3 regions of the Paracoccus jiaweipingae genome follow, and region 3 is predicted to be linked to each of the others. Evidence: riboswitches for the same ligand, from Rfam matches in the RefSeq annotation. Region 3 holds a riboswitch; each other region holds the start of a gene.
The links. Region 3 has a riboswitch for cobalamin ahead of ACFXP9_RS03985 (ABC transporter substrate-binding protein). Riboswitches for the same ligand answer to the same signal wherever they lie in the genome.

Region 1 (10,291 bases), on a different contig from region 3:
TTTGCCGTGGGGCGGGTGCAAACGGGGGGGCGGCGATGAAGCTGTGTCTGATCGGGATCGGCACCGGCAACCCCGACCACCTGACATTTCAGGGCGCGCAGGCGCTGGCCGCCGCCGATCTGGTGCTGATCCCTGAAAAAGGCACCGGGAAAGAGGATCTGGCCCATATCCGCCACGCCATTCTGGACCGGGTCGCGCCCGATGTGCCACGGGCGTCCTTTACCATGCCGCGCCGCGATTCCAGCGGCGATTACCGGCAGGGCGTGCATGACTGGCACGACGCCATCGCGGCGCAGTGGCTGCGCGCCATCGGTGGCTGTGACGGCACTGTCGCGCTGTTGGTGTGGGGCGATCCGTCGCTGTATGATTCGACCCTGCGCATTGCCGCGCGGCTGGACCCGGCGCCGCAGGTGCAGGTCATCCCCGGCATCACCGCCCTGCAAGCCCTGACCGCCGCCCATGCCATCCCGCTGAACACCGTGGGCGGCCCGGTGACCATCACCACCGGTCGCCAGATCCGCGATCACGGCTGGCCCGATGGCGCGGAAACCGTTGCGGTCATGCTGGACGGCGAATGCAGCTTTCAGGCGCTGGACCCGCGCGGTCTGACGATCTGGTGGGGGGCCTTCGTGGGGATGCCGGAACAGATCCTTGACCACGGGCCGCTGGCACAGGCCGGGCCGCGCATCATCGCCACCCGCGCGCAGGCCCGTGACCGGCATGGCTGGGTGATGGATATCTATCTGTTGCGCCGCGACACGGCTTGACAACCTGCCCGGCACCGGCACAGGTGGGGGCGCACTGGTTCCTGCATCCGCAGGTGAAAAGGGAATGGACAGCGGCCCGCCGCCAGTCCAGCCGCCCCCGCGACCGTGACCGGACAGGTGCTTCACCGCCACTGGCCTTGTGCCGGGAAGGCCGAAGCACCGCGAGGCCCCGCCTCAGATCCGCAAGCCGGGAGACCTGCCAGAGCCCGCCATCCGGCGGCTGACATCACGCAGACGGGGTGATCTGCGGTCGCGTCCGCAATTTGCGCCACGCCACCCCGCCCCCATGCCCGAACCGCCCCGCCGGGGCCGCACAGCAAGGGGGGCCTATGCCCGCAGACAACGACCCCGCCAGCGCCTGCCCGCCACCCAAGGCCGAACCGTCCGTGACGCCATCCTCCGTGGCCACGCCCCAGCCTGCCGCGCCCCCACCCGCCGCATCCCAAGCCACCCTTTCGCAGCCCGCCGCGACACGGACCGCAGCCCCCCGGACCGCAGCCAACCCGCCATCCGGCACCGCGCCCGGCACGACCGCATCCCCCGTCACCGCATCCGCCGCCACCCTGTCCCCCGTCACCCTGCCCCCCGTCACCCTGCATGTCTGCGTGACCTGCCGTGCCGGTCAGCCCGTTGCCGACGGCCAGCCCACCCCCGGCGCGCAACTGGCCGCGGCGCTGGCCGATGCGCCCGATCCGATCCGCGTGGTGCCGGTCGAATGCCTGTCGGCCTGCGATCAGGGCTGCGTCGTGGCGCTGTCGGGGGCGGGGCGCTGGTCCTATGTCTATGGCCGCATGACCCCTGCCGATGCCGCCGATATTCTGGCCGGCGCCCGCGCCTATGCCGCCACGCCTGACGGGCTGGTGCCATGGCGGGCACGGCCCGTTCAGTTCCGCAAGCAGTCGCTTGCCCGTATCCCACCATCAGAGGCTTGAATGACCACAGATCTGTCCAAAATCCCCGTCACCGTGATCACCGGCTTTCTGGGGTCCGGCAAAACCACGCTGATCCGTCACCTGATGGCCAACCCGCAGGGCCGCCGCCTTGCGGTGCTGGTCAATGAATTCGGCACCGCCGGGGTCGACGGTGAAATCCTGCAAGGCTGCGCAGATGAAAACTGCCCGGCTGAAAACATCCTTGAACTGGCGAATGGCTGTATCTGCTGCACCGTGGCCGATGATTTCATCCCGACGATGGAACAGCTGCTGGCCCGCAACCCGCGCCCCGATCACATCCTGATCGAGACCTCGGGGCTGGCGCTGCCCAAGCCGCTGCTGAAGGCGTTCGACTGGCCCGCGATCCGGTCGCGCATCACCGTTGACGGGGTGATCGCGCTGGCCGATGCCGAGGCCGTGGCGGCGGGCCGCTTTGCCCCCGATCTGGCGGCGGTCGATGCCCAACGCGCGGCGGATGACAGCATCGACCACGAAACCCCGCTGTCCGAGGTGTTCGAGGATCAGATCGCCTGCGCCGATGTCGTGCTGCTGACCAAGGCCGATCTGGCCGGCGCGGATGGCATCGCCGCCGCCCGCGCCACGATCGAGGCCGAGGCCCCGCGCAAACTGCCCATCATCCCCGTAACCGAGGGCGAGGTCGACCCCCGCGTGATCCTTGGCCTTGGTGCCGCCGCCGAGGATGACCTTGACGCCCGCCCCAGCCATCACGATGGCGCCGATGATCATGAACATGACGATTTCGACAGCGCCGTCATCGCCCTGCCCGAGGCTGACAGCCCCAGCACAATCGCAGATCTTGTTTCGCGTGTCGCAACCGAAAACAACATCTTGCGTGTGAAGGGGCATATCGCGGTCGCAGGCAAGCCCATGCGCCTGCTGGTTCAGGCCGTGGGGGCGCGGGTGCGGCATCAATATGACCGGCCGTGGGGTGACGCGCCGCGCAATTCCCGTCTGGTGGTGATTGCCGAACATCACCACCTGAACCCGCAGGCCGTGGCCGATGCGCTTGGCGGGCGCGTGGTCGGCTGATGCATATCGTCTTTCGCGAAAGCCACGGGCTGGAAGAAACCGACGCCCCCTTTGACCCCGGCCAGACGCCGGGCGATCTGGTGGTGCTGTCGTTTTCCGACAGCGATCTGGGGGCTTTCGCGGGGGGCTATCGGCTGTGGCAGGCGCGGGGGGCGGTGCCATCTTTGCGGCTGCAAAACCTTGTGGCGCTGCGGCACCCGGTCTCGGTCGATACCTATCTTGAGGCCACGCTGGAAGGGGCGAAAGCCATCCTGATCCGGCTGATCGGGGGTGAAAGCTATTGGCCCTATGGGCTGGCCAGCGTGCAGGATCTGGCGCGGCGGCGGGGCATCGCGCTGGCGGTGATCCCCGCCGATGGCCGCCCCGACCCGGCCTTGCAGGCCGCCAGCACCGTCGATGCCGACACCCTGCACCGCCTGACCGCACTGGCCGAGGCCGGGGGTGCCGCCCCCGCCGCCGCCGCGCTGGCGGCGCTGGCCGGGGCCGCGGGGCTGAACGCACCGGGCTATGACGGCCACACGACGCTGCCCGACCGGGGCTGGTATGACCCGGCGCGCGGGGTGGTCGACGCGCCACCAGCGGGCGATGCGCCACTGGCCGTGGTCAGCTTTTACCGCAGCTATCTGGCCGCCGCCGATACCGACCCGGTGGATGCGCTGATCGCGGCGCTGCGCGACCGGGGGTTCCGGGTGGCGGGGCTGTTCGCGCCATCGCTGAAGGGCGACAATGCACCCTGGATCGACGCGCAACTGCGCGCCGCCCGCCCCGCCGCCATTGTCAACGCCACCGCTTTTTCCGGGCGCGATGGGGGGCTGGCGGGCGGGGCATCGCCGCTGGACGCGCCGGGCTGTCCGGTGCATCAGGTCGCCCTGTCCACCGCCCGCAAACGCGACTGGCAACAGGCCGCGCGGGGGCTGTCGCCCGCCGATCTGGCCATGCATGTCGTCCTGCCCGAGGTTGACGGCCGTCTGTTTGCCGGGCTGATCAGCCATAAACAGCCCCATGCCCGCGACCCGCAGACGCAATATTCGCGCTTTGCCCACCGCGCCGATGCCGACCTGATCGCACAGGCCGCCGACCGCGTGACGGCGTGGCACCGGCTGGGACAGACCGCCCCGGCGGATCGGACATTGGCGCTGGTTCTGTCGACCTATCCCGGACGCCCGGACCAGATCGCCCATGCGGTGGGGCTGGACGCGCTGGCCTCGACCGACGCGGTGCTGGCACTGTTGCGCGATGCCGGTTACGCCACCGGTCCCGCCGCGCCGCTGGCGCCCGACCTGCTGGCCGAAACCCTGTGCTGGCCGCTGGCCGATTATCACGCCGCGCTGGACCGCCTGCCGCAAAAACTGCGCGACGATCTGGCCGCGGCCTGGGGCAAGGCCGCCGATGACCCCGCCTGCCGCGACGGCGCGTTCCACTTTGCCGCGACCCGGCGTGGCGGGGTTCTGGTCGCGCTGCAACCCGAACGCGGCACCCCTGCGGCACGAGAGGATGATTACCACGACCTCGACCGCGTGCCCCGGCATGGATATGTCGCGTTTTGCCTTTATCTTCAAAGCCTTGGTATCGTCGCGCTGATCCATATGGGGGCGCATGGCACGCTGGAATGGCTGCCCGGCAAATCGGTGGCGCTTGGCGCGGATTGCTGGCCGCAGGCGCTGATCGGGGCCACGCCGGTGGTGTACCCCTTCATCGTGAACGACCCCGGCGAGGCCGCACAGGCCAAACGCCGCATCGGTGCGCTGACGCTTGGTCATATCCCGCCGCCACTGGCCCCCAGCGCGCTGCCGGAACGGCTGGCGGTGCTGGAACGGCTGCTGGACGAATATGCCACCGCCGAGGGGCTGGACCCGGCCCGCCGCGCCCGCCTGATCGAGGGTATCCGGCTGGAGGCCCAGGTTGCCGGGGTCGAGGATGACCTGAACATCCCCCCCGATGCCAGCCCCGCCGAGGCCATCCCCCGCATCGACCGCTTTGTCTGCGACCTCAAGGAAAGCCGGTTTGCCGATGGGCTGCACATCTATGGCAGCGCCACGGGCGAGGCGCAGGGCCTGCTGGATGCGCTGGCCGGGCGCCGCGTCGCCGCCGGTCCGTCCGGCAGCCCGGCACGGGGGCGCAGCGACGTTCTGCCGACCGGGCGCAACCTGTTCGCCGTCGATCCGCGCGCCGTGCCGACGAAATCGGCCCATGCGCAAGGCGTCAAACTGGCCGGGGAACTGATCCGCCGCCACCTGCAAGACCATGGCGACTGGCCGCGCGACATCATCGTCGACCTGTGGGGCAGCGCCACCATGCGCACCGCCGGCGAGGAATATGCCATGGCCCTGCATCTGGCCGGACTGGCCCCGCAATGGGACAGCGCCACAGGCCGCGTCACCGGGTTCGAGGTGCTGCCACTGGCGCTGTTGAACCGGCCCCGGATCGGGGTGACGCTGCGGGTTTCGGGGCTGTTTCGCGACGTGTTCCCGGACCTTGCGGGCCTGTTCCACGCCGCCACGCAGTCGCTGGCCGCGCGGGACGAGGCCCCCGACCAGAACCCCTATCTGGCCGAGGGCACCAGCGCAGCGCCGCGCGTTTTCGGCCCGCGTCCGGGCGCCTATGGCGTCGGCATGGACCCGGTGGCCGATCTGTCCGACAGCGCGCGCATGGCGGCGGGCATGGCATGGCTGGCAGGGTCGGAATGGGCGATCAGCCCGCAAGGCAGCACACAGGACCGCGCCGGGATCGAGGCCCGGTTGCGCGGCGCCAGCGCCTTTGCCCATGCGCAGGATCTGGCCGAGGCCGACCTGCTGACCGCGCCCGATTTTGCGGCGCATCAGGCCGGACCGGCGGCGGCGGCGGCGGTGCTGGGGGCGGATCTGCCGCCGCTTTACCACCTTGACAACACCCGCCCCGGCCAGCCCGCCGCCCGCGCCCTGACCGAGGAAATCGCCCGCGTCACCCGCGCCCGCGCCGCCAACCCGGACTGGGCGGATGGCATGATGCGTCACGGCTTTCGCGGCGCGGCGGAAATCACCGCGACGCTGGACAACCTTGCCGCTTTCGCGCAACTGACCCGCGCCCTGCCGCCGCATCTGTTCGATCTGTATTTCGATGCCACCCTTGGCCGCCCCGAGGTGGTCGATTTCATGTCCCGCGAAAACCCCGCCGCGCTGGCCGCGCTGCGTGACCGCTTTGCCGCGCTGCGCGCCGCCGGCCTGTGGCAGACCCGGCGCAATGATATTGCCGCATCGGTGGGCGACGCACCATGAGCCGCGACCCCATTATTCGCGGCTGGTGCCCCGGTGCGCTGCGGCCGATGATGTCAGGCGACGGGCTGGTGGTGCGGGTCCGCACGCGCAATGGGTATTTGGACAACGAAGACGCCCGTGCCATCGCCGCGCTGGCCCGGCGCTTTGGCAATGGCGCGATCGAGGTGACGACCCGCGCCAATCTGCAACTGCGCGGGGTGACGCCCCGGACGCACCCGCCGCTGATCCGGGCGCTGCGCGCGATGGGCCTGATCGACGCCGACCCCGAGGCCGAGGCAAGGCGCAATGTCATCCTGTCGCCCTTCGCGGCAAAGGGCGGCGCGGCATGGCAGATCGCCACGCGGCTGGCGGCGCTGATGGTCGCGCCGGATGCGCCGCAGGTTCCGGCCAAGTTCGGCTTTGCGGTCGATACCGGGACCGTGCTGCGGGATACGCCTTGCGACATTCGCCTGATCCCCACCCCGCAGGGCTGGCGGCTGGCCCCCGATGGCAGCCCCGGCACCCTGCCCGCCGGTGACGACCCGGCGCAGGCGGCGGTCGATCTGGCGCGCTGGTTTCTGGCCAGCGGCGGCGCACCGGATGGGCGGGGGCGGATGCGCGCCCATCTGGAAGGTGGCGCCAGCCTGCCCCGTCCTGCACAGGTCATCGCCTGGCCGCCCGCGCCCCGCCCCCGGCCCGGCGCCGCGCCGAATGGCTGGCTGACGGGCCTGCCCTTTGGGCGCATCGACCCGGACCAGATGACCCTGCTGGCCGGGCTGGGTCCATTGCGGCTGACCCCGTGGCACATGCTGCTGGTCGAGGGGCTGACCCGCGCCCCGCAGGTTGCCGGGCTGATCGACGACCCTGCCGATCCGTTGCTGCGTGTCCATGCCTGCACCGGCGCCCCCGACTGTCCGCAGGCCCATGCCGAGACCCGCAATCTGGCCCGCCGGCTGGCGCCGCAACTGGCACCGGGGCACAGCCTGCATATCAGCGGCTGCGCCAAGGGCTGTGCGCATCGCGGCCCTGCCGATATCACCCTTGTGGCACAGCCCGGCGGGCGCTTTGACCGCGTCACCGGGGGCACCGTGCAGGACCGGCCCACCCATACCGGGCTGATTGCCGAATGCATTCGCCTGTAATGTCATCATTTTGGCTGAAATATCCCACGGGGGTCCGGGGGTGTGAAACCCCCGGTCAGCCTTGCCCCCCGCGCCCCCGCGTGACATAGCCATGCAAACCTGCGGAAAATCGAATATGCCCTACGATTACGAAAAAGACGGCGCCAGGATCTATGCCCAATCCTTCGCCACCATCCGGGCCGAGGCCGACTTGGCCCGGTTCGACCGTGACGAGGAACCCGTGGTCGTGCGCATGATCCACGCCGCCGGTCTGGTCGGTCTGGAACGCGATGTGATGTTTTCGCCCGGCATGGCCCGCACCGCCCGGCAGGCACTGGCGGATGGCGCCCCCATCCTGTGCGACGCGCGCATGGTGTCCGAGGGCATCACCCGCCCGCGTCTGCCCGCCGGGAATGCCGTTATCTGCACGCTGCAAGACCCCCGCACCCCCGATCTGGCCCGCCAGATGGGCAACACCCGCAGCGCCGCCGCGCTGGAGCTGTGGCGACCGCATCTGGCCGGGGCGGTCGTTGCCATCGGCAATGCCCCCACGGCGCTGTTTCACCTGCTGAACATGCTGGCCGACCCGGCCTGTCCGCGACCGGCGGCGATTATCGGCTGTCCGGTGGGCTTTGTCGGCGCGGCGGAATCCAAGGATGCGCTGATGGCCGATCTGCCGGTGCCGGCGCTGATCGTGCGCGGGCGGCTTGGCGGCAGCGCCATCACCGTGGCCGCCGTCAACGCGCTGGCCAGCCGGGCCGAGTAAGCATCATGGCAAGGATCATCTGTGCGGGCCTTGGCCCCGGCGACCCCGACCTGATCAGCCTGCGCGCCTTTCGCGCGGTCCAGAACGCTGATCAGGTGGCGTTTTTCCGCAAACCCGGCCGGCTTGGCATGGCGCGCAAGATCGTGGATGGCATGTTGGCGCCCGGTGTCACCGAGCTGGCGATGGAATACCCGGTCACCACGGAAATCCCGCTGCATGACCCGGAATACAACCGCCTGCTGGCGGCGTTTTACGACGATTGGGCCGACCGGCTGGCCGGGGCCGGAGGCGAGGTCGTGGTCCTGTGCGAGGGCGACCCGTTCTTTTACGGCAGCTTCATGCATCTGCATCTGCGGCTTCAGGACCGCGTCGCGATCGAGGTCATCCCCGGCATCACCGGCATGTCGGGCTGCTGGACCGCCACCGGCCAGCCGATCACCTGGGGCGATGATATTCTGACCGTGCTGATGGGCACGCTGGACGAAGAAACGCTGACCGACCGGATGCGCGGCAGTGACGCGCTGGTGGTGATGAAAACCGGGCGCAACCTGCCCAAGGTGCGGCGCGCGCTGGCACGCGCCGGGCGGCTGGATCAGGCGTGGCTGGTCGAACGCGGCACCATGGCCGGACAGCATGTTCAGATGCTGGCCCATGCCGATGAAACCGCCGCGCCCTATTTCGCCATCGTTCTGGTGCATGGCCATGGCCGCCGCCCGCTGACCCTGCCCGGTGCCGCGACATGAGCGCGGGCTGGCTGGCCGTTGCGGGGCTGGGACCGGGGGCCGAAGCGCTGGTCACGCCCGAGGTGTCGCAGGCACTGGCCGGGGCAACCGATGTCATCGGCTATATCCCCTATGTCGCCCGCGTTGCGCCGCGCGAAGGGCTGGTGCTGCACCCGTCTGATAACCGGGTCGAGATCGACCGCGCCCGTCACGCGCTGGCGCTGGCCGCGTCGGGGCGGCGGGTGGTGGTGGTGTCCTCGGGCGATCCGGGGGTGTTCGCGATGGCCTCGGCCCTGTTCGAGGCTTTGGCCGATGACCCCGCGAAGGCCGGTCTGGATATCCGCATCCTGCCCGGCATCACCGCCATGCTGGCCGCTGCCGCTGCGGCGGGGGCGCCTTTGGGGCATGATTTCGCGGCGATCAACCTGTCGGATAACCTCAAGCCGTGGGCGCTGATCGAACGGCGGCTGCGGCTGGCGGCGCAGGCCGATTTCGCGATGGCGTTCTATAACCCGCGGTCAAAATCGCGCCCCGAGGGGTTTGCCCGCACGCTGGAGGTGCTGCGTCAGGAATGCGGTCCCGACCGGCTGATCACCTTTGCCCGCGCGGTCAGCACCCCCGATCAGCAGATCCGCACCGTCACACTGGCCCAGGCGACGCCCGATATGGCCGATATGCGCACCGTGGTTCTGGTCGGCAACAGCCAGACGCGGCAGGTCGGGCGCTGGGTCTGGACCCCCCGTTCCGCACGGTGAGGGCGGGAATGGGTATTTGCGCAACGAAGAAGCCGCTGTCACAGCCCCAGCCAGCCCAGAACCGATTGCGGGTCGGGCAGGGTCAGGCGCGGCGGCAGGGTCGGGCGGCCGATCAGGATCACCGGCAGGGACAGGGCGCGGGCGGCATCCAGCTTGGCCCGCGCGCCCTGACCGCCGGCATTCTTGGCCACGACGATGCCGATTGCGTGCTGGCGCATCAGGGCGATGTCGCCCGCCACGGTATAGGGGCCACGGCTGACCACCAGTTGCGCGTTCAGCGGCACCGGCTGGCCGGGTTCGAAATCGGCAAAGCGCAACAGCCAGCGATGTGGCAGCCCCTGAAACGGGGTCAGCGACTGGCGGCCGATGGCCAGAAACACGCCGGTTTGCTGGTCGGGCAGCGCGGCGGCGGCGGTTTGGGCGTCGGGGACATGGGTCCAGTGATCGCCGGGCTGGGGCGTCCATGCCGGGCGTTCCAGCGCCGCCAGCGGCGTATTGGTTTCCTGTGCGGCGGCAATGGCATTTGCGCTGATCCGGGCTGCAAACGGGTGGGTGGCGTCGATCAGATGGGTGATCGCGTTGTCCCGCAGGTAATCGGCCAGTCCCTGTGCGCCGCCAAAGCCGCCAATCCGGGTTGGCAGCGGCTGCGCAACCGGGTTCCGGGTGCGCCCGGCATAGCTGAAGGTGGCATCCACGCCTTGCGTCGCAAGGGCGCGGGCAAGGGTGCTGGCCTCGGCCGTGCCGCCAAGCAATAATACGCGCATGAGTGATCCCTGGCTAAGCATGATCGGACTGACAGAAGATGGCCTGAACGGGCTGTCCCCTGCAAGCCGTGCGGCGCTGGACGGCGCGGATATCGTTTTTGGCGGGCCGCGGCATCTGGAACTGGCGGCGGTGGGTGCGCGCGGGCGGCCATGGCCGGTGCCGTTTTCCATTGCGCCGGTT
Region 2 (8,986 bases), on a different contig from region 3:
ACCGGGCATTGCGCCACCCCCAGCCGGTGCGCGGCGATGCCGGGACGCAGGCCAAAGCGCGCCTCGTACGCGTCCAACAGCGGGCCGGTGTCGCGCGGGCCATCGGCCAGCAAGCCGATCTGCCCGGCCTCGGGTCCGGTGGTGATGCGGGCCGCCAGACTGCAACCGGGCAGCGGATGCGCCGCCAGAAAGCCGTCGCGCGACAGCAGGTCACGGGCCGGCCAGTCCCGCGCGCTTTCGGCCTGCGCCGCCGCCACCGCCAGATCGTCGGCGGCAGGCATGACCGGCAGGCGCAGACCATACCACGCCGCCATGCCCAACGCCGCCAGTCCCAGCCCCAGCCACAGCGGCCATGCACGGCGCTGACGGGCGGGCCGGGGCAGCACCGCGGCGGCGCCACGGGTCAGCGCCCCGGTCAGCAGGGTGCGCGGGTCAGGCCCGGCGCCGGGGGCTGCGGCGTCATGGGCGGGTCCGGTCTGCCACTGTGGCACCCGGTATAACAGCGGCACCCGGCCCGGATCGTCCAGCATGGCGATCACCGCCTGCATCGAGGCCGGGCGGTCCGCCGGGTCGGGTTCCAGCATATACTGCAACAGCGGCATCAGGCGCGGTTCGATCCCTGACAGGTCGGGGATGTGGCGGCGCTGGCGGGCGGCCTCGGGGGCGCTGCCGCCCATTGGCGGCGGCCCGCCACGCAGCGCGGCGACCATCATCAGCGCCAGACCGTAAATATCGGTGCGCGCGTCGATGCGGCCATCGAAATGCCCCAGCTGTTCCGGCGCGATATAGTGGTATTTGCCCGCGAACCGCCCCCCAGCCCGTCACCGGCGGACAGCGACCGGGCAATGCCAAAGTCGATCAGCACCGCCTCGTCCACGCGGTTATTGCGCAGGATCACATTGTCCGGGGACAGGTCGCGGTGGATGACGTTATGCTGATGCACCCGCGCCAGCCCGCTGGCCAGCCGGCGCATCAGAAAGCGCGCATCGCGCAGCGACAGCGGGCCGTCATTGCGCACCCGGTCCAGCAGCGACCGCCCCTCGACATGTTCCATCACCAGGCAATAGCGGTTCAGCGCCGGGTCATGGATGAAATTGTGATAGCGCACGATGGCATTATCGCCCAACTGGCCCAGAATCCGGGCCTCGCGTTTGAACAGGGCGACGACGGCGGGGTCGCGGGCCAGTTCGGGCAGGATCACCTTGATCGCCACCGGATCGCCGGTGAACTGGTTCGCCCCGCGATAGACCTCGCCCATGCCGCCGCTGCTGATCAGCTTGACGACGCGGTAATTGTTGTTGATCAGGTCGCCCGGCGCCAGCAACTGTCCCGCCCCGGCGGCGGGCAGGGCGGGCATCAGCACCGTGCGGTCGGGCGGGGCCAGAACCGTCGGCGCCGGCAGATCGGCACCCGCCGCAACCGCATCACGCAGCGCATCAGCCGACGCATCCGGCGGCGGCGCCAGCACCGTGGCTTCGGCCATATCCGGGGTTCTGTCCGGGGCCGAACGCGGCGGGGTGACAGGCCGGTCAGAGGGCTGTGACATCGTCCGCCCCCCCTGCCACCGCCACCCCGCCAGGCGCGTCATCAGCCTTGCCGCCGTTGCTGGCCGGACGACAGGTCAGCACCAGCAGCGTCACATTGTCATGCGCGCCACGGCGCAGGGCCTCGTCCATCAGCGATCTGGCGATGTCTTGCGGGCGGCCGGGGCGGGCCATGAACGCCGCCAGTTCCGCATCGCCAAGATGTTCGGTCAGACCGTCGGTGCAGATCAGAAAGCGGTCGCCGGGCCGGGTCACGCCGGTCACCATTTCGGTGCGCAGATGCGGGCCGATGCCCACGGCACGGGTGATCACGTTGCGGCGCGGCCAGCGGCGTGCCTGTTCCTCGGACATCAGGCCGGCGGCGATCATGGCCTGAACCTCGCTGTGGTCCTGGGTCAGGCGGATCAGATCGGCATCGCGCCACAGATAGACCCGGCTGTCACCGGCCCAGACACAGGCAAAGGCGCTGCCAAACACCGTCAGCGCCGCCACCGTGGCGCCGATCTGGTCCAGCCCGCGCTGGTCGGCATGGCTGCGGATGGCGTCATGCGCCCGCGTCAGCCGGTCACCCAGCCGCGCCCGCTGGTCCTGTGCGGAAACCGGCACCCCCATCGTCGCCGCCTGCGCCGCGATCATGGCGCTGGCGACATCGCCGCCGCGATGCCCGCCCATGCCATCGGCCACCAGCCACAACCCGGCGCGGGGCAGGCACAGCATGTCGTCCTCGTTCGTGTCGCGAATCTTGCCGCGATGGCTGCATCCGCCGCAGGCGATATGCAGGTCGGTCGGCACCTGATCGGCCCCGCCGCCGCAATCGCAGGGGGCACAGAACACGCCGATACCGCTGCCTAGAACTGCCATCGCACCTGCCCGCTGATGCCGACGCTGTTCAACTGGTCGCCATGGCGCAGGTCGATGCGTCCGCTGGCGCTGAACTGGCGCGGGGCGCGGGCGCTGCCGGCATCCAGCACCTTGAGGTAATTCGCCCCCAGGCTCAGCTCGCCATAGGTGTCCAGATGGTCCGAGCTCAGCATCTGCGGCTCGAACTCGGGGTGGCCCTGCCATGAAAAGACCGACTGCATGGATTTGGTAAAATCACGATAGACCGTCACCGTGGCATAGGTGGTCAGCGCCGAATCGCCCGATGGCCGCACCCGGCTGTGCGACAAGCTGGCCCCGGCAAAGCCGACGCGGGTGGTGTTGTCGCGGAAATCCAGCTGATAGCCGTCGTCGAACCGGACCGACCCCGATTGCGACCGCGTCACCGCAAAGCCGGCGGTGGGCACCACCTGCCAGCCCTGCTGCGGCAGGCTGAACGCATAACTGACCGAGCCGCTGAACGTGCGCGCGCGGCTGGAAAAGCGGCTGTCATTCAGCCCCAGCCCGGCCCCGATCACCGGGCTGTTGCGCAGGTCGAAATCGGTGTTCTCGTAACGGTATTGCAGGTCGGCGGCCCATTGCCCGCGGGTGGCACTGACATAGACCCCGGCATAGCTTTGGGTGAAATCGGCCCTTGTCGTGCTGGCCAGAACCGAGGTCAGCCGCGACGAATTGGACGGGTCGATGGCATAGACCGGCTGGCTGGTGCGCCCGCTATTGACCCCGGCAATCGCCCCCAGCGCGATGTTCCAGCCCTGCAAAGGCCGGTCGGCGCAGGCCAGATCGGCACCGACCTGCATCCCGGTATAGGTGGCGCTGATCTGGCTGTCGAAGCGGTTGATGCCATTGCCGGTCGACCCGGTGGCATCGGCCCGCCCGCCGACGGCGCGACCCCAGGCACCCGGCCCGCAGTGACGTTCGCCGGGGTTGGCGGCCAGCCCGACGACATAGGGGCTGGACGGGCGGTTGATCACCGACCCGATCAGCGACTGGGTCAGGGCAATATTGCCAAACAGGGCGCCGATGGCGGGGTTGGTCTGGCTGACAATGACCAGATCGCCACTGGCCGCGTCCTGATCCAGCGAATAGACGATGCGTTCATTCGCCGCCCCGACCGGGTCGAAGCGATAGGTAAAATCGCTTTGCCTGCGATAGGCGGCGTCGATATCCAGCACCTTCACCCGCGTTCCGATGCGATAACCGGGGTCCAGCGTCAGCACGTCAAAGCCAAAGGACAAATGCCCTTTCACCGCGCCGCCGCGCACAATGATCTGGTCCGCGCGGCGCTGCGCCAGATCAAGGTCCAGACGATAGCTGCCATTCCCGGTCAGCCCGCCATTAACCACCAGCCGGTCGGTGGCGCGCCCGTTGCTGAGGGTGACCAGACCGTCATTGTATAATCCGGGCCCGGCGGTGGCCGCGGGGCCAGTCACCGCAGGACCAGTCACCGCGGGGCCAGTGGCGGACAGCGCATCGCGCCCCGGCAGGCCCGGCGCCGGGGCGTCAGGGACCGGCAGGCGCCCGATCCGGGTCCGGCCACCGGCCCTGATCACACCGTCGCGGCCATTGCGAACCTGCCCGTCAATGCGCCCCCCGGCCACGGCCAGCTCGCCCCGGTTATCGACGCCATCGCGGGCCGTCAGCACGCTGTCGGCCAGCACCCAGACCGTGCCACGGTTCAACAGGCCGCCCGTCCACAGATCGCCCTCGATCGTGACCTTGCCGCTGGTGTCGTTGCGCAGCGACCCCACCCGGCCCGACAGCCGTGCCGTGCCGCGATTGCCCAGAACGCCCTGCACCGTGCCGCCCCGCAGCGCCAGATCGCCGGCATTGAACAGATCGCCCGTCACCGTGCCGTCCAGCCGGGCGGTGCCGCTGTTCAGCACATCGCCCTGAAACCGCCCGGTCCCGGTCAGAGTGCCGGTATTGCGGACATCGCCGCGCAGATCGCCGTCATTGACCAGCGTGCCGCCATTTTGCACCGGGCTGTCGACCGCCAGCGCGCCATCCCCGGTCACGGTGATCGTTCCACCCGTGCGCCCGGTCAGGCTGCGCAGCCGCAGATCGCCGGTGACGGTCAGCGACCCGCCCTTGCGGTTGGTGACATCATCGGCACGCCCGGTCAGCACCGCCTCGCCGCGATTGTCCAGATCGCCCGCGATCCGGCGGCGGCTGATCAGGGTGCCACTGTTGTCGATATCGCCGGTGATCACGCCCGAGGCCTCCAGCCGGCCGCTGTTATCGACATTGCCGGTCAGGCCGCCATTCACGGTCAGGGTGCCGCGATTATCGACGCCCCCGGTCGCGGTCAGCCGGTCGCGACGCCGCACCAGCAGGTCGCCTTCGTTCACCACGCTGCCTGCGGTCAGCTGACCACGGGTCAGGATGGTGCCACCGGCCTTGCCGACCAGCCGCCCGACCTGCCCCGACAGCGCCGCGCTGCCGGTGTTTTCCAGCAGCCCGGTAGTCTGTCCGTCGGAAACCAGCGTGCCACCGTTGAACAGATCGCCCTGAACGGTGGCCCCGGCGCGGTTGGTCATCTGGCCGGAATTCACCACCTGCCCGGTCAGCGTGCCGCCATTCACCAGCCGCCCGCCATCGGTATTGCCAAAGCGGTCCGCGCTGGCGCTGCCCCCGGCATCGACCCGCATCAGCCCGCGATTGGTGACCTGCCCGGCCCCGGCCAGCACCCCGGTCGCGGTCACGATCACGGTGCCGCCATTGTCCAGATCGCTGCCCTGCATATCCAGCCGGTCGCGGATCGACAGATCGGCCCCCCTGGCATTGCTTAGCCCGTCGGAAATGACCGAGGGCTTGTCGATCCGCATCTTGCCAAGGTTGCGCGCCCGGCCCGACATCTCGACCGCGCCGGTGATGCGCGATCCGGCCTCCAGCACGATGCGGTCCGCGATGATCCGAAACCGCCCCAGCCCCCCGTCCGAGACCCGCCCGGCATTGCGAAACAACCCGCCAACCCGCAGCACGCTGTCGCGCGCGGTCTGGATCAGGCTGCCCCGGTTGATTACATCGCCGGTCACAAGGGCCTGCCCCTGCACCCCGACGACACCGGCATTGTCCAGCGTCCCGGCCATCTGGCCGCCATCCAGCCCAAGGTTGCCGCCCGCCGCATTGCGCAGGTCGGCCTCCAGCGTGCCGGCCAGCGCCATGCGCCCGGTATTGGTGGCGGGGCCGGTGACGGCCAGCCGCCGGTCGCGCGCCACGGTGACCTGACCGGCATTGTCCAGACGGGTCGCGGTCAACGCATCGCTGACGGTCAGATCCGCGCCGCGTTCATTGCTGATGGCGCCGGTGCTGCCCGCCAGCGTGGCCGTGCCGCGGTTGGTCAGCCGCCCCGAGACGCCGCCGCGCGCCGTCAACTGGCCGTCATTGACCACATCAGCCACCAGCAGGCCGTCGCTGGTCAGGCGGCCCTGATTACCGATCCCCCCAGCCACCGCCAGCCGCGCACCGCTGGCAACGGTCAGGTCGCCCGCATTGGCCAGCGTTTCCATCCGGGTGTTGCCGGTGATGCCGATCCCGGCGCCCGCCGCATTGGTCACCCGACCGGCGCGACCGGCGATCCAGGCCTGTCCGCGATTGTCCAGCGCCCCGGCCAGAACGCCGCTGCTAACCAGCCGGCCCCGGTTGACGACATCGCCCGCAAGGCGACCGCCATTGTCGATCTGCCCGGTGTTTTCCACCCCGGTCGCGGTCAGCACCTGCCCCGCGCCCACCGTCACCCTGCCCGCATTGCGGATGCCCGCCGCGACCAGATCGCCGGTCAGGCTGGTGCTGGCATTTTCCAGATTGGTCAGGTCGCCGGTAATCCGCCCGGCCAGTTCTGCCCGGCCCGCATTCCCCAGCGCCCCGGTCAGCCGCCCGGTCAGCCGCAGCGTCCCCGTCGCCGCCTGATCGACATCGCCCGCCAGCACCCCGGCCACCGTCAGCGTGCCGGAATTGGAAATGCCGGTGCGGGCGGTCATGCGGGCCTCGGGGCGGATGCTGACCGTGCCTGCATTCTCAAGCCGGTCCAGCGCCAGATCGCCCGCCAGCGACAGCACCGCCCGCGCGGCATTGTCCAGCACACCACCGATCCGCCCGGCGATATGCGCCGTGCCGCGATTGACCAGCCCACCGCCGATCTGGCCGCCCATCGCCAGATGGCCGTCATTGCTGACAGTGCCGGTCACGGTGCCGGCGATGTTCAGCGTGCCGCTGTTGTCAGCATCGCCCTGATGGCGGCCCTGCACCGACAGGGTGCCTGCATTGCGCAACCGGCCCGTGGTCTGGCCCGCATGGGTAAAGATGCTGTCAGCGGCGATGCGCAGATCGACCGCCGCGTCGGATTGCCCGGCATAGGTCACCATCCCCGGCCCGGACACCGCGAAACTGCCCGACAGGGCGCTGTCGATAAACAGCCGCGCCAGCGGCGGCCCCCCGACGCGGTCGCCGGTGCCGGACGGCGTGGCACCGCCCTCGGGTTCGGCCGGGCCTTCCATCAGGCGCGGGCCGCGCAGGATCGTCGGCACGACCATCGGCACAGGCAGATCCGTTGACGGGGTTTCGACCGGCACGACCTCGCCGGGCGGCGACGGGGATGGCGGGGCAAAGCGCAATTCGGCCACCCCGCCCGCGGGCGCGACCAGCCGCCCGCCACCCAGCCGATAGGTGCCACCCTGCACCTGCATCCCGGCAACGGCGATATCGCCATCCAGCGTCAGAACCACCGGGGCATCGCCGGACGGCGGGGCCAGCACCGCGACATCGCCCGGCGCAAAGGCCAGATGCCCGCCACCGCGCGCATCGGCCCAGACCGCATCGGTCAGGTTCCACGGTCCGCTGACCGGGTCCAGCCCGGCATTGTCACCGGCGCCATTGTCCAGAAATGCCACCCGCCCCAGCGCCGGTCCCGACACCGCCAGCCACATGGCCAGCCCGGATGACAGCGCCGCGCCGCCCAAGACCCATGCTGAAAAACGACCCTGCCCGCCCCGCATCGCGCCCTCGTATTCATCCACCAGCGGTTTAACACCATTATGTCGGCTATACTAGGGCGTGAAACGCCTGTCAGCGCGCGACGTGGTCTGGCCAGTTTTGCTTGCCTTTCCGGCGCGGCCAGCGGATATTCGCGCATGACGGTCCCCCGCCAAGGGGTGAAAAGGGAACGCGGTGAAATGCCGCGACTGCCCCCGCAACTGTAAGCGGCCAGCGGGCCGCAACGCGCCACTGGCCCCGGCTGGGAAGGCTGCTGCCCGCCACGACCCGCAAGTCAGGAGACCTGCCGTCACCTGCCACAGGGCCACGCGCCCATTGCCGGTTTTCCGGCCCCAAATATTTCGCCGTCGGGGATGACGGCACGGAGGGATGAACATGCATATCGAACCCGGACTGGTCGCCGGCGCGAAAATCGTGCTGAGCTATGCCACGGCCGCCACGGCCGCCGCCTATGTCCTCAAGCAATCCGTGGATGCGGTGCGCGAACAGGGCGCCATCTCGCTTGCTGGCCGCGCGCTGATCGCCACCGCCGCCGTCTTGACCTTTTTCGAGATCCTGCCCCATTACCCCGTCGGCGTGTCCGAGGTGCATTTCATCCTTGGTTCAACCCTGTTCCTGATCCTTGGCGCGGCACCCGCGGCCATCGGTCTGGCGCTGGGGCTGTTGGTGCAGGGGCTGTTCTTTGCGCCCTTCGACCTGCCGCAATACGGCATGAACGTGACCACGCTGCTGGTGCCGCTGTTCGCGGTCGAGGCGCTGGCCCGTCGCATCATCGCCCCGCACACGCCCTATGTCGATCTGCGCTATCGTCAGGCGCTGGCGCTGTCGACCACCTATCAGGCCGGGGTGGTCGCATGGGTGGCGTTCTGGGCGCTGTATGGTCAGGGTTTCGGGTCGGAAAACCTGCAAAGCATCGTGACCTTCGGCGGTGCCTATATGCTGGTCATCATTGTCGAGCCGCTGGCCGATCTGGCGGTTCTGGCCGCCGCCAAGGCCCTGCACGGGCTGGCCGGGTCCGGCTGGGTCACGCATCGCCTGCATCACAGCGCCTGACAGGATTTCACAAATCTGTCACAACCGTTTACGATCAGGGCGCGCCCGAGGGCGCGCCTTTTTCCATGCCCGGCCCGGTCACTGCCGACCGGCCGCCGGTCCCCGCCCACCGCCGCCCCGGCCCTTGTCGCAAAGGTTTCGCCATGTCCCGACTGCTGGCCGCCCTGTTCTGGCTTGCGCTTTGCCCGGCGCTGGCCGCCCCCCGCCCCGCCGGGGCCGAACCGCCGCCGGTGCGGCTGGTCGCCGCCGGCAGCCTGACCGCCGCGCTTGGCGATGTGGCACAGGTCTTTGCCGACAGCACCAATCAGCCGGTGCAGACCCGGTTCGGCCCGTCCGGGCTGATGCGGCAACAGATCGAACAGGGGCTGCCGGCCGACCTGTTTGCCTCGGCCAATATGGCGCATCCGGGGGCGCTGCACGATGCCGGGCTGTCCGGGCCGGTGGTGGTGTTTGCGCGCAACCGCCTGTGCGCGCTGGCGCAGCCGGGGCTGGGGCTGACGACCGACACGCTGCTG
Region 3 (10,291 bases):
AGCACGCGCGGTTCCTGCGCGATAAAGGACAGCATGTCCTTCTGGTCGAAAGCGTGATCGCCAAGGGTCACACAATCGGCGCCCGATTCCAGCAGCAGTTTCGCATGACCGCCGGTCAGGCCCATGCCACCGCTGGCATTTTCGCCATTGACCACGACAAAATCGGCCCGCGCCGCCGCCCGCAGCCCCGCCAGCCGTTCACTGATCGCGCGCCGTCCGGCCCGCCCCATTACATCGCCAAGAAACATGATCCGCATCCGCCCTGCCTAGGGCAAGTCGCGCTCCGGCTCAAGCCCGGCGGCGCAGGGCAGGCGCGGTCGGGGGATGCCACTTCGGCACGATGCAGCGTTTCGAACAAAGCTGTTTACGATTTATTCATTTTTGCGTGATAAGCAGGTCTGGCAGAAAACATAGCAGGCGAAAAAACACTATATGTCCAGACTGTTGATGGTGTTATTCCTCTTCACCGGGGTGTTTTCAGCACCCGCGATGTCACAACCCTTGGGCGAATGTCTGCGCGCCGCACCGGAACTGGCGGCGGCGCTGGGGCGGGCCACGAACCTGATGCGGCACGGCATTGGCCTGCATCGGCTGGATCTGGACGATCAGCTGAACACGGTCGCCCAACATCATGCCTGCGATCTGGCACGACGACAGACCATCAGCCATACCGACAGGCGCGGGCGCACGCCGTTGAAACGGCTGCGCGCGATGGGGTTTCCCGCCTGTTTCAGCGCCGAAAACATTGCCTGGGGCACCCGTCAGCCGCGCCCCACCATCGACGCGTGGCAGAACTCGCCCGCGCATCGCCTGAATCAGCAAAGCCGCAAGGCCACGCGCATGGGCTTTGGTCAGGCCCGCGGTCCCGATGGCCGCTTATACTGGGTCGGGCTGTATGCGCGGCCCTGTCCGGCGCGCTGACGCCGCGCGCAACAAGTGCGTCGTGGTCGGGCAGCGCCGCCGCAACCCGGCGCGCTGACGACGCTGCCGCGCTGACCCGGCCTGCGGTCGGTGGTTTGGGGGCGCCCGGTGGCAGGCCCGCCGCGACGGGGGACGGGCGCGGCGATGGGCTGCGCCACCGCCTCAGCGTTCCAGCACCAGCCGGTCCGCCTCAAGGCTGATGCGCGCGAACCGCCGCAGATAGGACATGCCCATCAGCGAACCCGACAATTCGCCTTCGATCACCACGGCGGGCACATCGGTGTCGCGAATATCCCCGATCTCGACCAGCCCCAGCGTCACCGGCGCGGTGCGGGTGATGCCATTGGCCGTGCGGGCCTGTCCGATATATCCCAGCGTGTCCGGGTCAATCCCCACCCGCCGGGCATCGCGCTGACCCAGCGCCAGCGTCGAGGCACCGGTATCGACGACAAAGCTGATCTCGGTCCCGTTCACCCGCACCGGCAGGTGATAATGGCCGTCATTGCCCATCGGCACCTCGATCCGGTCGCCGGTGATAATGGGGTGGGGGGCGACGGTCTGGCTGACCTGCTGCCACAGCCCTGCCGCCGCCACCGCACCGACAAAGATCAGCCCCCATGCCAGCGCCTGCCGTAATGTGCTGCCGGGCCGGGCGCGGAACTCGACCACCAGAAAGCCGCCAACCGCGATCAGCAGCAGCACCAGATAGGCCAGATTCATCCAGTCATCGCCCCACATTCAGAACAACCCCGTCCCTTTCAGCCCGTCAATCACGAACTGGATCGACAGTGCCGCCAGCAGCATCCCCAGCAGCCGCGTTACCACCATTGTCCCGGTCGCCCCCAGCGCCCGCGCCAGCGGCACCGACACCACGAACATGACCCATGTCGTCGCCAGAACCGCCAGCATCACCGCGATCACCAGCGCCATATGCACCACGCCCTCGCCCTGACCGCTGAGCAGGATCATCGAGGCCAGCGCCCCCGGCCCCGCCAGCAGCGGCGTGGCCAGCGGAAAGACCGAAGGGTCGTCGCCGGGGTCGTGGGGAACCTCTTCCTGGGCCTGCCCCTCGCGGCGGCGGGTGCGGCGCTCGAACAGCATGTCCAGCGCGGTCAGGAACAACAGCACCCCGCCAGCGATCCGAAACGCCGGCAGCGAAATTCCGATGAAGGACAAAATCCCATCCCCGGCCAGCGCGAACAGCGTCAGCAGGATCGCCGCCACCGCCAGCGCCCGCAGCCCGGTCAGCCGCCGCCGCTGCGGCGACATCCCATCGGTCAGCGCGATATACAGCGGCGCCAGCCCCACCGGGTCAATGATCACGAACAGCGTCACATAGGCGCTGATCAGAAAGGTCAAATCCATGTGATATCCTTCCAGCCTGCCCGTTTATCGCAGCCCCGCGCCGCCCTGCCAAGGCGCCGCGCCCGTCTGGCGCGTCAACCGCGTCAAGAAATCGCCTTTGCAATGACCGCCACAAAGCCCTAGATATTGCCGCACACGGGCTTTTGCCCGCCATCAGGAGCATAGTGATGCTGAACAATATCGGCCTTCCCGGCCTTCTTCTGATCGCAGTCGTCGTGCTGGTCCTGTTCGGACGCGGCAAGGTGTCGTCGCTGATGGGCGAAGTCGGCAAGGGCATCAGCGCCTTCAAGAAAGGTGTCAAGGATGGCACCGAGGATCTGGAACGCGCCGCGGACGAGGACAAGGCCGTCCCGCCCGCCGACAAACCCCGGCTTCAGGACGACGCGGCCCAGGCGCGCAGCGATGCGGATGCCCGGCTGCGCGACGTGACGCCGCGCGACAACGACCGGATCTGAGCCTCCGGCCATGCTGGATATCGGCTGGACCGAGCTGCTGCTGATCGGCGTCGTGGCGCTGATCGTGGTGGGTCCGCAGGACCTGCCGCGCATGTTTCACACGCTTGGCCGGATCACCGCCCGCGCCCGGTCCATGGCGCGCGAGTTTTCATCGGCCATGGAAGACGCGGCGCGGTCCAGCGGCATTGACGATGCCGCCAACACGCTGCGCGATGTCAAGGATCTGACCAGTTCGCGCAAGATGGGGCTGGATGCGCTGGACCGTGCCGCCGACCGGTTCGAGAAATGGGACCCCAAGGTGCCCTCGGCCCGCGCCCCGGCCCGGCCAGACCCAGCACAGCCTGACCCCGTCGTGCCGCTGTCGCCTGACCCGGCCATGGCCCGCAGCCCCGAAGCACCGCAGACTGCCGCGCCTCGGACCGGCGCCCCCCACCCCGCCCTGCCGGATGCCGATGCGCCCGCGCATGGCACCCCCGCGCCGGGCCGCCGCCAGTTGAAGGCCGTGCGGCGTTCGGACATGAAAGACGACTGACGTGGCCACCAAAACCCCGGACGAGATCGACGAAAGCTCGGCCCCGCTGATCGAGCATCTGGCCGAATTGCGCACCCGGCTGATCTGGTCGGCGCTGGCCTTCGTGGTGGCGATGGTGCTGTGTTATACGGTCTGGAACCCGATCTATAACTTCCTGACCCGCCCCATCTGTCACGCGCTTGAGGTCCGCAATCAGGAATGCGGCCTGATCCTGCTGAAGCTGCAAGAGGGCTTTTTCGTCGCCATCCGCATCAGCTTTCTTGGCGGGTTCATTCTGGCCTTCCCGATCATCGCCTATCAGTTGTGGCGGTTTGTGGCACCGGGGTTGTATCGGTCTGAAAAACAGGCATTCCTGCCCTTCCTGATCGCCTCGCCGGTGATGTTTTTCATGGGCGCGGCCTTTGCCTATTACGTCATCCTGCCCATGGCTTATGACTTTTTCCTGGGCTTTCAGCAGGGTCCGCTGGCGCTGCCGGATGACACCGCCCCCAGCCCTGACAATCCCTTGGCGGGGATCGTCTTTCAAGGCTCGGTCAGCGAATATCTGGACCTGACCAGCAAGTTCATTCTGGCTTTCGGCCTGTCGTTCCAGCTGCCGGTGGCGCTGACGCTGCTGGGAAAGGCCGGTCTGGTTTCGGCGCAGGGCCTGTCCAGCGTGCGCAAATATGCGGTTCTGGCGATTCTGGTCATGGCCGCCATCGTGACCCCGCCTGACGTGGTGTCGCAGGTGGTGCTGTTCAGCGTGATCTATGGGCTTTACGAAATCTCGATCCAGCTGGTCGCCCGGATCGAGCGCCGCCGCGAGGCCGAATTGCGCGAACAGGGCCTGTGGGACGGGGAAGATGACTGATCCGCTGACCCGCATTGCCGCGGCGCTGGAACGCATGTCGCCGCCGCCCGTCCCGGCGCCCGATTTTCGCGACGCCACCGCCTATGCCTGGCATCCCGACCCTGACCGGCTGGTCGCCGTGGCGCGGGTGGCGCGGGTCGATCTGGCCCGGCTGGTCGGCATCGACCGCGCCCGCGACACTTTGCTGGCCAATACGCTGCAATTCGCGCGCGGCCATGCCGCGAATAACGCCCTGCTGTGGGGCGCGCGCGGGATGGGAAAATCGTCGCTGGTCAAGGCCGTTCACGCCCATGCGGTGGCGCAGGGCCTGCCGCTGGTGCTGGTCGAGATCGCCCGCGAAGACCTGCACAGCGTCGGTCGCCTGCTGGATCTTCTGGGCCGGTCCGACAAGCGTTTCGTGCTGTTCGCGGATGATTTGTCCTTCTCGCATGACGATGCGCAATACAAATCGCTTAAGGCGGTTCTGGATGGCGGCATTGCCGGGCGCCCTGAAAACGTGGTGCTGTATGCGACCTCGAACCGGCGCCACCTGATGCCGCGCGACATGATCGAAAACGAACGCTCAAGCGCCATCAACCCGGCCGAGGCGGTCGAGGAAAAAGTCTCGCTCTCGGACCGTTTCGGGCTGTGGCTGGGGTTCCATCCCTGTTCGCAGGACGATTACCTGACGATGATTCGCGGCTATTGCGATGCCTGTGGCGTGGCCATCGACGACGACACCCTGCGCGCCGAGGCGATCGAATGGCAGGCCACGCGCGGGTCGCGTTCGGGGCGTGTGGCGTGGCAATATTTCACCGATCTGGCCGGACGGCGTGGAATTTCGCTGACGCGGTAACTGAATCTCAACCTTTTGGTGCGACGGTGGCCCGAACAGGACGATTCGGACCATCATGACCAACGCGACAGATCAGCATCAGACCGGGACACTGGCCGCTTGGGTCAGCGCGCGTGACCAGAACCGCGCCGATCAGGCGCCCCCGGCGCCCCCTGCCACCCCGGTCCCGCGCGGTGCCGACCATCTGGCGGCCGAGGCGATTGCAAAGGCCGCACAGAAAAGCCTCAGGATGCCGGTCTATGTGGAATCGGCCCGTATCGCCGCGCGCAGTCTGGCGGAAATCGGGGAATTGCTGCCGGAACGCGCGCTGCTGGCGGTGCTGCAATCGGATGCCGATTCCGTGGGGGTTCTGGCGCTGTGTCCGGCCACCGTGGCCTCGCTTCTGGAAATGCAGACCCTTGGACGGGTCACCGCGCGCAGCGTGGCCCATCGACGCCCGACGCGCACCGATGCCACCCTGTGCGCTGATTTCATCAATCGCAGTCTGGGCGAATTATCTGCGGCGCTGCACGACCATGCCGATACGACCAGCTTTGCGGGCTATCGCTATGCCAGCCATATGGATGACCCACGCCCCCTGCTGCTGCTGCTCGAGGATCGCAGCTATCAGGTGCTGCAACTGACCCTGCGCTATGGTGAGGGGGGGCAGCGCGATGGCCAGATCATTATCGCCATCCCGGTTCTGCCATCGGGGGCGCGGGCGGGCGTGTCAGCCACCGGCACCCTCAGTGCCTTGCCCCCCGGCCTGCCGGGACCGGCGCCGGCCAGACAGGCCGGGACTGGGACTGAGGCTGGGACTGGGGCGGTGGGCCTGCACGAATCATTGCGCGCCGCGCCGGTGCAATTGCAGGCAATGCTGGCGCGGCGCCGTATCAAACTGGGCGATCTGCGGCGGCTGAAACCGGGTGACTGCATTCCCCTGCCCCATCAGGCGATCAGCAATGTGCGGCTGGAAAGCCGGGCAGGTCAGTTGCTGGCCCTTGGCAGCCTTGGCGAGGCCGAGGGTTTTCACGCCCTGCGATTGCGCCCTGCCGACAGTGTTGAGGCCGGGACCGGCGCGGATCAGCCGGCTTTTCCCACCGCACAGGCGGCATCGCAGACCGATCTGCCGGGTGACATCGCATCCGCAGACCCGCCCCCCGATGACTGGCCCGAACCCCCGATCGAGGATCTGGAAAACCCCGATCAGTTCCGCCCCGACATTGCCGCCGAAACCATGGACCCGCCTGAGGAAGAGGACGACATGATGCCGATGACGATGCAGATCACTTGACAAAGCGGTTAAGACTTGAAAACCGGCCCGCAAACGCGCATGTAGTCCCCGCCCGCAAGGTCGCGGGCGATAATGGACGGAGTGACCATGGCCAAGGAAGAAATGCTCGAATTCCCCGGCGTCGTGAAGGAACTTCTGCCCAACGCGACTTTCCGGGTCGAGCTTGAGAACGGCCATGAAATCATCGCGCATATGGCAGGCAAGATGCGCAAGAACCGCATCCGGGTTCTGGCAGGGGACAAGGTTCAGGTGGAAATGAACACCTATGACCTGACCAAGGGCCGGATCAATTACCGCTTTAAATAATCGCGGCCTGCGCCACCCCTGGCGGGCGCAAGCCCAAAGGGGCGCATAATGGCGACACAAGACGACCCAATCCCTGACGCCCGATCGGCCGCAACCGTGGTCGCGGCCACCGGCAGCGGGGAAGCCTTGGCAGCCCCCGGTCAGGCCGGGACCGCCGCGGCCAGTCACGCGCCGGCCCCTGAACGCGGGCCACAGCCCGGCCTTGACCCAGCCCGTGATGACCGGTCTCTGGTTCTGGCCTCGGCCAGCCCGCGCCGGTTGGCGCTGCTGGCGCAGATCGGCTATCGCCCCGCCCGCATCGCCCCCGCCGATATTGACGAGACACCGCATCGCGGCGAACCCCCGCGCGCCTTTGCCGAACGCATGGCCCGCGAAAAGGCGCTGGCCGTCGCCCACGGCCCGGATGAACTGGTCCTTGCCGGCGACACGGTCGTTGCCGCTGGCCCGCGCATTCTGGGCAAGCCCGAAACGGCCGACGAGGCGCGTCGCTTTTTACAATTGCTGTCGGGGCGTCGGCACCGCGTCATCACATCCGTTGCGCTGCGCGATGCAACCCGGACGCGCCTGCGGATCGTGGCCAGCACCGTGCGTTTCCTGCCGCTGACCGCCGCCCGAATCGACGCTTATCTGGACAGCGGCGAATGGCAGGGCAAGGCTGGCGGCTATGCCATCCAAGGTGCTGCCTCGGCCTTTATCCCTTGGATTCAAGGCTCATTCACCGCCATTGTCGGCCTGCCGCTGGCCGAAACCTCTGCCTTGCTGGCCTCGGCCGGCCTGCACCCGGAACACCCCGCATGAAACATGTTGTTATCGGCCAATGGCGCGGCCACCCCGCCGCGGCCCTGTTCCTTGACCGTCAGCTGGACCAGCTGATCATCGCCCCTGACGCGCTGACCGCGCTGCCGCCCGGCACCATTTGCCGTGGCATCGTCGACCGCTTGGTCAAGGGACAGGGCGGCGTGTTCCTGCGCCTGCCCGAGGGGCAGCGCGGATTTTTGCGCAGCAAGGGCGGCCTGCGCGAGGGGCAGCCGCTGATCGTGCAGGTCTCGGGCGTGCCCGAGGACGGCAAGGCGGTTCCGGTCAGCGACCGTTTCCTGCTGCGCGGGCGCCATGTCATTGTGACGCCCGGTGCGCCGGGGGTGAATGTTTCGCGCCAGATCAAGGATGAAGCGCTGCGCACCGCGCTGTCCGATCTGGTGCGCGATCTGCACCCCGGCGATGACAGCACGACTGGCGTCATCATCCGCAGCGCCGCCGCCGATGCCGATGACGCCGACATCACCGCTGAACTGGCCCCGCTGCTGGACCTGGCGCAGGCGCTGACCGCCGATCTGGCCGGGGACCCGCAGATCCTGCTGGACGCGCCCCAACCTACCGATACCGCCTGGCAGGACTGGTCCGACCCCGCCCCCGACGGGATCGAGGATGGGCCGGATGCCTTTGACCACAGCGGCGCCAGCGAAGCGGTTGATGCCCTGCTGTCACCGCGGGTTGATCTTGGCGGCGGGGCCTTCGCCTTTATCGAACCAACCCGGGCCGCGATCTGTATCGACGTCAATACCGGCAGCGACCATTCCCCCGCCGCCGCGCTGAAGGCCAATATCGCCATGGCCCGCGACCTGCCGCGCCAGTTGCGCCTGCGCGGGCTTGGCGGGCAGGTGGTGGTCGATTTTGCCCCGGTTTCCAAGCGCGACCGTGGCACCATCGAACAAGTTCTGCGCGCCGCCGCCCGCCCCGAAGGCGGCGCGATGACGGTCATCGGCTGGACGGCCATGGGCCTGTTCGAGGTCAACCGCAAGCGCGACCGCGTCCCCCTGACACGGCTGGCCGAGGGCGCATGACCCGCTGTCCGATCTGCGGCAAACCCGCCGACCCGAAATTGCGGCCGTTCTGTTCGAAACGCTGCGCCGACATTGACCTGGCGCGCTGGCTGCGCGGCGATTACGCCATCCCCGGCGAGCCGGCGGGAACACCCGAAACCGAGGATTGATTTTTTCCGATTTTGGGCTGGACAGGGCCGGCTGGGTCGGCTACCTACCCGCCTACGCCAGCCGCAAGGCTGCGATGCCCGGATAGCTCAGTTGGTAGAGCAGCGGATTGAAAATCCGCGTGTCGGTGGTTCGAATCCGCCTCCGGGCACCACCTCTCCCCCCCCCCACACACGAAACATGCCCCGCAATCGTTTGCGTCTGGTTCAGACCGGTCTTTTCGCGTCGACCTTACGGCCTGTGCGGGGCATGGCGGCGCGTTCGGGCCATTGCATCGGCGGGGCCAAGCGGTTACAGGCTTTAGCTGTCGGTTTCCGTAAGGAATTGAAAGGGAATCCGCCGCGGTTTTGCCGCGAACCGGAACTGCCCCCGCAACTGTAGGCGGCGAGGAACCAGCGACATGCCACTGTGGGCTTGCCCATGGGAAGGCCGCCAGTCCCCGCGACCCGCCAGTCAGGAGACCTGCCGACATCGTTTAGCTTGAACCGGGCGGGGCGCCCGGAGAGGTGCCAGATGTTGTTTCCCTGCGGCCCCGCCATGCCGGACCCTGCATTTGCGGGGCGATACGGCATGATCCGGCGATCTTTCCCTGCCTTGCCGCAAATCCGGGAATATCATTCATGACCGCTTTTCCGACCCTGCGCCTTGCCGGCGCTGCCGGGCTGTTTCTGGCCGCCACGCTGCCGGCCATGGCCGCGACCACCTATCCGCTGACGCTGGAAAATTGCGGCGTTCAGGTCAGCTTTGACCACGCCCCCGACAGCGCCGTGACCATCGGTCAGTCCGCGACCGAGACGATGTATGCGCTGGGTCTGGGCGACAAGGTCAAGGGGACCTCGGTCTGGTTTACCGATGTGCTGCCTCAATATCGCGCCCTCAATGACGGGATCGAACGGATGGCAGATAACGACCCCAGCTTTGAAAGCGTCGTCGCCAAAAAGCCGGGGCTGGTTGCGTCGCAATATGAATGGTATGTCGGGCCGCAGGGGGTGGTCGGCACGCGCGAACAATTCGCGGATCTGGGTATCCCGACCTATATCATGGCCGCCGACTGTGCCGGGAAGGACAATTCCAAAGGCTCGGACGGGACCCGCGCGGCGATGTTCAGCATGGATAGCGTGTATCAGGGCGTTCGGGACCTTGCCCGCATCTTTGACCACCCCGAAGCTGGCGAGGCGCTGGTCGATCAGCTGCGCCAGCGCGAACAGGCCGCCATCGACAAGGCGGGCGCGCTGGGGGTGCGCGATGTACCGGCGCTGTTCTGGTTTTCCTCGGCCGATCTTCAGGGCGATCCTTATGTCGCCGGGCGCAAAGGCCCGCCGGGTTACATGATGGCGGCGCTGGGGCTGCGCAATGTGATCGAAAGCGACGAGGAATGGCCGACCGTGGGCTGGGAAACCATCGCCCGCGCCAACCCCGCCATCATCGTGGTCGCAAAAATGAGCCGCCGCCGCTTTGACGCCGATGACGTGGACAAAAAGCTGGAATTCCTGAAAACCGACCCGGTGGCCAGCCAGATCGACGCGGTCAGAAACAACCGCATCGTGGTGCTGGACGCGCATTCGATGGACCCGTCAATCCGCAACATCACCGCGATCGAGGAACTGGCGCAGGCGCTGGATGGCTTTGACCTGAAATGAGCCGCAGCATGATGGCTGCCGCAATCTGGGCCGGGCTGGGGCTGGCGGGGCTGGTTCTGGCGTTGCTGGCCGGGGTGGCGCTTGGCGAAACCCCGGTTACCCCGGCGGCCATCCGTGCCGCGCTGG

Region 1: it holds a riboswitch for cobalamin, as region 3 does, so the genes downstream of both, ACFXP9_RS10780 (DUF1636 family protein) here and ACFXP9_RS03985 (ABC transporter substrate-binding protein) in region 3, are expected to answer to the same signal.
Region 2: it holds a riboswitch for cobalamin, as region 3 does, so the genes downstream of both, ACFXP9_RS10765 (energy-coupling factor ABC transporter permease) here and ACFXP9_RS03985 (ABC transporter substrate-binding protein) in region 3, are expected to answer to the same signal.

Annotation. Positions count from the first base shown of each region.
Region 1 is NZ_JBISBS010000005.1:220,395-230,685, forward strand. It holds gene ACFXP9_RS10770 (molybdate ABC transporter substrate-binding protein) at 1-39, shown strand, start outside; gene cobF (precorrin-6A synthase (deacetylating)) at 36-767, shown strand; cobalamin riboswitch at 786-985, shown strand; gene ACFXP9_RS10780 (DUF1636 family protein) at 1,346-1,699, shown strand; gene cobW (cobalamin biosynthesis protein CobW) at 1,700-2,749, shown strand; gene cobN (cobaltochelatase subunit CobN) at 2,749-6,003, shown strand; gene cobG (precorrin-3B synthase) at 6,000-7,124, shown strand; gene ACFXP9_RS10800 (precorrin-8X methylmutase) at 7,240-7,869, shown strand; gene ACFXP9_RS10805 (precorrin-2 C(20)-methyltransferase) at 7,875-8,612, shown strand; gene cobJ (precorrin-3B C(17)-methyltransferase) at 8,609-9,346, shown strand; gene ACFXP9_RS10815 (cobalt-precorrin-6A reductase) at 9,385-10,110, opposite strand; gene cbiT (precorrin-6Y C5,15-methyltransferase (decarboxylating) subunit CbiT) at 10,109-10,291, shown strand, end outside.
Region 2 is NZ_JBISBS010000005.1:210,986-219,971, forward strand. It holds gene ACFXP9_RS10745 (hypothetical protein) at 1-713, opposite strand, end outside; gene ACFXP9_RS10750 (serine/threonine-protein kinase) at 713-1,483, opposite strand; gene ACFXP9_RS10755 (PP2C family protein-serine/threonine phosphatase) at 1,530-2,405, opposite strand; gene ACFXP9_RS10760 (beta strand repeat-containing protein) at 2,393-7,441, opposite strand; cobalamin riboswitch at 7,543-7,723, shown strand; gene ACFXP9_RS10765 (energy-coupling factor ABC transporter permease) at 7,794-8,471, shown strand; gene ACFXP9_RS10770 (molybdate ABC transporter substrate-binding protein) at 8,615-8,986, shown strand, end outside.
Region 3 is NZ_JBISBS010000002.1:99,068-109,358, forward strand. It holds gene ACFXP9_RS03915 (TIGR00282 family metallophosphoesterase) at 1-257, opposite strand, end outside; gene ACFXP9_RS03920 (CAP domain-containing protein) at 433-921, shown strand; gene ACFXP9_RS03925 (retropepsin-like aspartic protease family protein) at 1,084-1,659, opposite strand; gene ACFXP9_RS03930 (MarC family protein) at 1,660-2,286, opposite strand; partial or broken gene ACFXP9_RS03935 (twin-arginine translocase TatA/TatE family subunit) at 2,454-2,657, shown strand; gene tatB (Sec-independent protein translocase protein TatB) at 2,752-3,273, shown strand; gene tatC (twin-arginine translocase subunit TatC) at 3,275-4,123, shown strand; gene ACFXP9_RS03950 (ATP-binding protein) at 4,116-4,958, shown strand; gene ACFXP9_RS03955 (FliM/FliN family flagellar motor switch protein) at 5,014-6,231, shown strand; gene infA (translation initiation factor IF-1) at 6,319-6,537, shown strand; gene ACFXP9_RS03965 (Maf family protein) at 6,766-7,335, shown strand; gene ACFXP9_RS03970 (ribonuclease E/G) at 7,332-8,378, shown strand; gene ACFXP9_RS03975 (DNA gyrase inhibitor YacG) at 8,375-8,527, shown strand; tRNA gene ACFXP9_RS03980 (tRNA-Phe) at 8,604-8,679, shown strand; cobalamin riboswitch at 8,817-9,009, shown strand; gene ACFXP9_RS03985 (ABC transporter substrate-binding protein) at 9,146-10,165, shown strand; gene ACFXP9_RS03990 (FecCD family ABC transporter permease) at 10,174-10,291, shown strand, end outside.